One region of the Oceanobacillus timonensis genome, then DNA from elsewhere that is predicted to be linked to it. Evidence: predicted binding sites of a transcription regulator. Region 1 holds the regulator's gene; the other holds the start of a gene.
What was found. Region 1 encodes NrdR, which represses ribonucleotide reductase genes. Its sites were predicted from a motif close to AACACNATATATNGTGTT; they were not measured.

Region 1 (3,588 bases):
ACGTGACAGAGGAAGAGGTAAACGCCATCTTCAAACAGGCCGCAGAGGGAAGGATGCGTGGCATTATTCAATATTCAGATGAACCGTTAGTTTCCATTGATTATACGACAAGCACTTATTCAGCAATCATAGACGGGCTTTCAACCATCGTGATGGATAATAATAAGTTAAAAATTATTGCCTGGTATGATAATGAATGGGGTTATTCCAAACGCGTTGTAGATTTAGTTAGTTATGTTGGCTTCAGATTAGAGCAAAATGTAAGCTTAACATCATAATATAGGAGAAAGAGCCTGTGCAAGAGAATGCTCCCGCACAGGCTCTTTCTCCTATTATCTTTTTGAATTTTTTCTGTTACATAAAATGAAAGAAAATGGCATTTCACTGAAGCAACCATCCTTTTTTTATAGCCTTTTAACATTCACTAATAGTTTAAATACGCAAATCATGTTAAAATAAGATAGATAGAAGTGAATTATCGAGTTTTTTTGGATTTACCTAAAATGATACAACCAGGATGTGTTTGTATATGCCCTTGGGAGATAAAGTGAAACGTTTTTTTAATAATCATGCAGAAACAAGCGATTATCATATAGATAAAGATTTAAAAACCAGGTATTATAAAGCAAAAAAGCATGCGGTTTTGGAGGAACTGGAGGCGTATTTCAATGCGGACCCTGATTTCTCCATTCATGCCCGTTCGGAACAGCATGGAGAGATAAGTGCAATCAGTAAGCGCGGGAAAAAGGTTTTGATTATAGCTACAGTCATTATGGTTCGGCCATATCATACGGCACTTGATTTTTCCGTAACCACAGAAACTGCTGTCCGCGTCGATTTTGGTTACAGTGATAAGGTAATCAAGAAAATATATCGGTATATAAATGAACAGTTACCAGAGATAGAAGGTCATTGAGATAGGAGTGAACGAAATGCGTTGTTCCAATTGTAACAACAAAAATACGAAAGTGTTAGATTCCCGCCCCATAGAAGAAGGAGCAGCCATACGCAGACGCAGGGAATGTGAAAGGTGCGGATTTCGTTTTACCACTTTTGAACGGATTGAAGAAGTGCCGCTTATTGTAGTAAAGAAAGATGGCATGCGCCAGGAATTTTCACGGGAAAAATTGACAAGAGGAATTATCAGAGCTTGCGAAAAACGTCCGGTAGCGGTAGATACGATAGAAAATATTGCGTTAGAAGTGGAAAAGAATTTACGGAATGCAGGAAATTCCGAAGTATCCAGTCATACAGTGGGCGAGATGGTAATGGAAAGACTGGCAGAAGTGGACGAAGTATCTTATGTCAGGTTCGCTTCGGTATACCGCCAATTCAAGGATATCACTGTGTTTTTGGACGAGCTGAAAGAAATTATTAAGACAGATAAACAAACAGAGGAAGAATAACAGCGAAAAGGATGGATTAGAATGAATGCAATCGGAAAAATTCTTCCTGTTGACGGGTACGAAGTTGTGATGGATGAACAGCCCTCCATTGATTTCAATGCTTCTTTGACACATTTTTACCAGCCTTTAATTGGGATTCAGGCAATTTCTTTATATTATACGTTATTTTATGAGGTGGATCATACCCGACAGATTCAGACGCATCATACATTAATGACTTATTTGAACCTGACGCTGGATGATATTTACCGTGCGCGGATAAAATTGGAAGCTATCGGATTATTGAAGACTTATAAACGGCGGGAAGAAAGCAGAGACTATTATACGTATCGTATACAACGTCCTTTTTCTCCCGACCAGTTTCTGAGAGAAGCAATGTTGTCCCAATTGTTACTGCATCATATCGGGGAACAGAAATACAATGCCCTTTATGCACGTTATGTCAAGGACAGCTATCCTTATGGGGAAGAAGTGACAGCAGATTTTAATGACGTGTTTGATACAGTGACGCCTCCTAAAACTGCTACTCTAAATAATAATATAGAATATGATAATCAACGCACAGAGTCTGATTTAATGGATTTTTCCTGGATTGAACAATCACTCCGCCAGCGGTTTATTCCAGTTGAAAATGTGCTTCATCCTGCAAATAAAAGACTTATTTATCAGATGAAGACTTTATATGATGCAGAAAGTGCGGAAATAGAAAAAGCACTTTTCTGGGCGTTGGATGAGGATAATCAGTTGAATGAGGAAGAATTTAAGTCAGCTTGTCATGATATGTTTGTATCCCGTAATAATGGACAGACGATTCGTCTAAATGACAAAATGGCAACGTCCGATGTGCAGCCTGAAGTGAAAAAACCTGCTACAAAAGAAGAGCAGTTAATTCATGAGCTGGAGACAATTTCTCCAAAACAACTATTAGAGGATTTGTCAGATGGAAATCGTGCTTCCGAACAAGATATCAAAGTGGTTCGTGAAGTAATGACAAAACAAGGTTTGCCTGCTCCGGTCATGAATGTACTTATACACTACGTACTGCTGCAATCAAATATGAAGCTGTCAAAAGCCTACATGGAAACTATTGCCGGTCATTGGTCCAGAGTTGGATTAAAAACAGCAAAAGAGGCCATGAATTTTGCTAAACGGGAACAGGAAAAATATAAAGTTGCCAAAAATAAACCTCGGAAAACGAATAATTATAACAATAACTATAAAAAAGAAGTTGTTCCTGACTGGTTCAATAATCGGAAAAAGAAATCATCCAAAACGGCAGTGGATGTAGATGTTAGTGAAAAAGAGCAACAGGAGATTGAAGCTAAGCTGCAGAAATATTTAAATGAAAGCTAAGTTTCAACGAAGAAATGGAAAGAAAAGTTCACACATATAAAGGAGGGTTGATTGGTGAAACCGATACAATCAGAATTAAAAGCTTGGATGGACAAAAATGAGAATTTCAAAACCAATTACACTAGAATTAAAAAAGAAATTCTGAGTGATCCCTCCATTCAATCGTTTTTGCGTGAACATCCGGAATTGACTGATCACGATATTGAAAAAAATTTAATGCGGCTGTATGAATATAAATCACAATCGAAACAGTGTGACCGTTGTGCTTCTTACGGAGAATGCCAAAATATGATTCAAGGGTATTCTCCTTTATTGAGTATGGATAAAAATGAAATCAGAATCAGCTATGAAAAATGTCATTTGCGTGTCCAGGCAGAAGAACAAGACGCACAGCAGCAATTATTACAAAGTCTGTATATGCCAAAAGAAATTTTGGAAGCAAAAATGTCGGAAGTCATTCAGGATAAATCAAGAATTGCAGCTATCGGTGCAATTATTAGCTTTTTAGAAGATGCCAAAACAGCATTACCGAAAAAAGGATTATATTTGCATGGTTCTTTTGGTGTTGGTAAGACATACCTGTTAGGCGCCATAGCAAACGAACTGAAAAAACATCATTATTCTTCGACATTGATTTATATGCCGGAGTTTGTACGGGAAATAAAAGGGTCTTTTAAAGATGATTCGTTCAATGAAAAAATCGATTTCTTTAAAAAAGCGGATGTCTTAATGCTGGATGATATCGGAGCGGAATTACAATCAGCGTGGTTCCGGGATGAGGTATTAGGTTCTGTCCTGCAATACCGCATGATGGAAGGCTTGCCGGTCT
Region 2 (3,588 bases), 460 kb from region 1:
ATTCCTTTATTGACAGCATGACCCATATCGCAAAAGAAGTAGAAGAAGAGCCGGAAATCGTCCAAGAGGCGCCGCATCATACGATTGTAAAGCGGATGGACGAAGCAACAGCAGCACGTAAACCCGTTCTTCGGTATGAAGAAGCATCTTATAACAAATGAATCCATAATAAAAGCTGACTCAGATAATATCTCTGAATCAGCTTTTTTATTTGAAAGCATCTCGTGGCGCAATCATTTATTTTTTTGTTTTAATTTTTCCGGTCCACTTTTTAAATCCGCCTTTAAGCTGATAAATGTCACTATATCCTTTTTTATGCAATAGCTGGGCAGCTCTGGCAGAACGGCTGCTGTTTTGGCAATACAGGTATATAGGCTTGTCCTTCCGCATTTCAACAAGTCTTTGTTTCATTTGCGTAACCGGTATATTGCGTGCTCCCAGAATATGGCCTTTATCAAATTCCTGGGGCTCGCGAACATCAATTAACTGTGCTTTACGGTAACCTTCTATAAATTGGTCTTCTGTCAGTACATGTAAATAAGTGCGTTGTCTATAGAAGCGAAAAATAGTAATCGCAAGTAAAACAACTAGAGCAATGAGTAAAATCGTCATTTTATTTCCCCCGTCTATCTTTATATTCTACACCTTTATTATATGGGTAGTGATTTTATTTTTCAAAGTTTTTATTTGGCAAGCGGATAGTTATCATAAAAAAACAATCAAAGCGATGTTTCTTTGCTGTTTTTAAGGGAATTAAAAAGGTAACAGCTTTTAAAAAAACACTTGCTTTTCTGATAATTAACTAGATATTGTGTCAGAATAATGAAATGAGCACTATATATTGTTTTGTGATAAAGAGATATGATAAACTGATAAGTAATCAACCGTAAGACGAGGAGCGATAACATTGACAACCCATTTAGAATCATTAAGACAGGTTCATATTGATGCGCTTAATGAGGATATAAAAAAATTCGAAGCTGTCCATCCAATTACAGAAGAAATGCATATCACGCATCAAGGTGTGTCCCGATTAGTTATGCTGGATCGGTATGCATTTAAAGATACAGAGAAAAAAACATTAAAAAAAGGTGATTTTGTCGTTCTGACTGTCAAAGCAGATCCGAAATTTCCAGCACGCGGTCTAGGTTTTATTATAGATATAAATTGGGAAGATAACAAGGCTGAAGTAGCTGTTGAATCGGGTTATGTAGGAGTCTTAGATAAAGAAGAAGAAAGAGAGAAGGGAATAATTACGCGCTCTCTTGATGTGATTGAAAAGCCTCTGGAAATTTATTATGAACAAATTGCCAAAAGAAATGCGACAGGGCTTTCCGAAGTAGAGGAAACAGAAGAAAGAAAAGCCAGATCATTTGATGCGTTCTATAATCAATTGGCATCGATGAACTTTATTCCGGCAGGGCGTGTACTTTATGGAGCAGGTGCTGAAACAGATGTAACATATTTTAATTGTTATGTGATGCCGCTTGTAAAAGATTCCCGCGAAGGAATATCGGATCATCGCAAACAAGTTATGGAAATTATGTCACGAGGCGGCGGAGTAGGTACAAACGGTTCTACCTTGAGACCGCGTAATACCTTAGCCAGAGGAGTTAACGGGAAATCTTCCGGCAGTGTTTCCTGGCTGGATGATATTGCTAAACTGACAAATCTGGTTGAACAGGGCGGTTCCAGACGCGGTGCGCAAATGATTATGCTCGTTGATTCGCACCCGGATATAGTTGAATTTATCATTTCTAAAATGCAAAATCCGCGGATTTTGCGCTATTTAATCGAAAATACAGAAGACGAACAAATAAAACAGCTGGCAAATGAAAAGCTAAAATTTACTCCGCTGACAGAGACGGAATTTGATTTATATCAGGGAATTGTCAATTATAAAGCAATACCTGGTCAAGGCGGATTTACAGATGCTGCCATGAAACAGGCGACGGATAAACTGCGTGATGGAGGAACTTATTCCGTTCATAATCCGGAATTTCTAGCAGGCGCTAATATCTCCGTTTGTATTACAAAAGAATTTATGGAAGCAGTGGAAACAGACGATTATTATGAACTGCGCTTTCCAGATGTGGAAAATTATACAGCAGAAGAAATGAAAGCTTATAATGAACAGTGGCATGAAGTAGGGGATGTCCGTAAGTGGGAAGAAATGGGCTATGGCGTTCGTGTATACAGGAAAGTAAAAGCGAAAGAGTTGTGGAACTTAATCAATATTTGCGCAACGTATTCTGCAGAACCAGGCATTTTCTTTATTGATAATGCGAATGATATGACCAATGCAAAAGCGTATGGTCAGCAGGTTGTTGCAACAAATCCTTGCGGAGAACAACCGCTTGCACCATTTTCTGTTTGTAATTTAGCTGCTGTTAACCTTGCTGAAATGGCAGATAAAAAAACCAAATCGGTAAATGTAGAAAAATTAAAAGATACGGTAGAGACTGGTGTACGGATGCAAGATAATGTGATCGATGCAACCCCGTATTTCTTAGCTGAAAATAGAAAGCAGGCTTTAGGCGAAAGACGTGTCGGTTTAGGTGTGATGGGACTGCATGATTTATTAATTTATTGCGATACAGCTTACGGCTCAGAAGCAGGGAATAAGCTTGTGGATCAAGTATTTGAAATCATTGCAACAACAGCCTATCGCACATCTATTGAGTTAGCGAAAGAAAAAGGAAGTTTCCCGTTTTTAGTTGGTGAAACAGAAGAAGAAACAAAAACGTTACGTGAACGTTTCATACAAACAGGTTATATGCAAAAAATGCCGGCTGATATCCAGGAAGGCGTGTTGGAATACGGCATTCGCAACTCGCACTTGCTTACTGTTGCTCCAACCGGAAGTACAGGTACGATGGTTGGTGTAAGTACAGGCCTTGAACCGTACTTCTCGTTCTCTTATTACAGAAGCGGACGATTGGGCAAATTTATTGAAGTAAAAGCAGATATTGTTGAGGAATATTTCAATGAGCACCCAGAAGCAGTAGGTAAAGATTTACCGGATTGGTTTGTGACTGCAATGGATCTGAGCCCTGAAGCACATGCTGATACACAATGTGTCATTCAGCGCTGGGTTGACAGTTCCATTTCGAAAACAGTAAATGCGCCAAAGGGATATACGGTCGATCAAGTAGAAAGCGTATATCGCCGTCTCTATAATGGCGGTGCAAAAGGCGGTACTGTTTATGTGGATGGAAGCAGAGATTCCCAAGTCCTGACCTTAAAAGCAGAAGACAATCAAACTGGGGAGCAGACAGAATTATTCCCGGAAGAGAAAGAAGATAAAAAGGTTGTGCTTATGGATACGATTCAGGAATTAGATAAAACGAATGTAACGATTGGTTCCGAGGTAGGAGATACGTGTCCGGTCTGCCGAGAAGGAAGCGTGGAAGATATCGGCGGTTGCAATACGTGCACTAGCTGTGGGGCACAATTAAAATGTGGATTGTAAAATAACAAAAATAAAACAACGGAGAAAAATGCAAAATCTATATTATACGACAGCCTGATACCGTTATTGCACGGTGTCAGGCTGCTTTCTTTCTGGCAATATTCCATCGGCCTCAC

Region 2: B7E05_RS12905 (vitamin B12-dependent ribonucleotide reductase) is a predicted target of NrdR. The motif match lies at 831-848, and genes of this name have one in related genera.

Annotation. Positions count from the first base shown of each region.
Region 1 covers NZ_LT800497.1:2,176,473-2,180,060, forward strand. Annotated here, with positions in the region: gene B7E05_RS10580 (glyceraldehyde-3-phosphate dehydrogenase) at 1-278, shown strand, start outside; gene B7E05_RS10585 (cytosolic protein) at 530-916, shown strand; gene nrdR (transcriptional regulator NrdR) at 933-1,406, shown strand; gene B7E05_RS10595 (replication initiation and membrane attachment family protein) at 1,428-2,759, shown strand; gene dnaI (primosomal protein DnaI) at 2,814-3,588, shown strand, end outside.
Region 2 covers NZ_LT800497.1:2,639,416-2,643,003, reverse strand. Annotated here, with positions in the region: gene gcvPB (aminomethyl-transferring glycine dehydrogenase subunit GcvPB) at 1-161, shown strand, start outside; gene B7E05_RS12910 (rhodanese-like domain-containing protein) at 238-612, opposite strand; gene B7E05_RS12905 (vitamin B12-dependent ribonucleotide reductase) at 908-3,472, shown strand.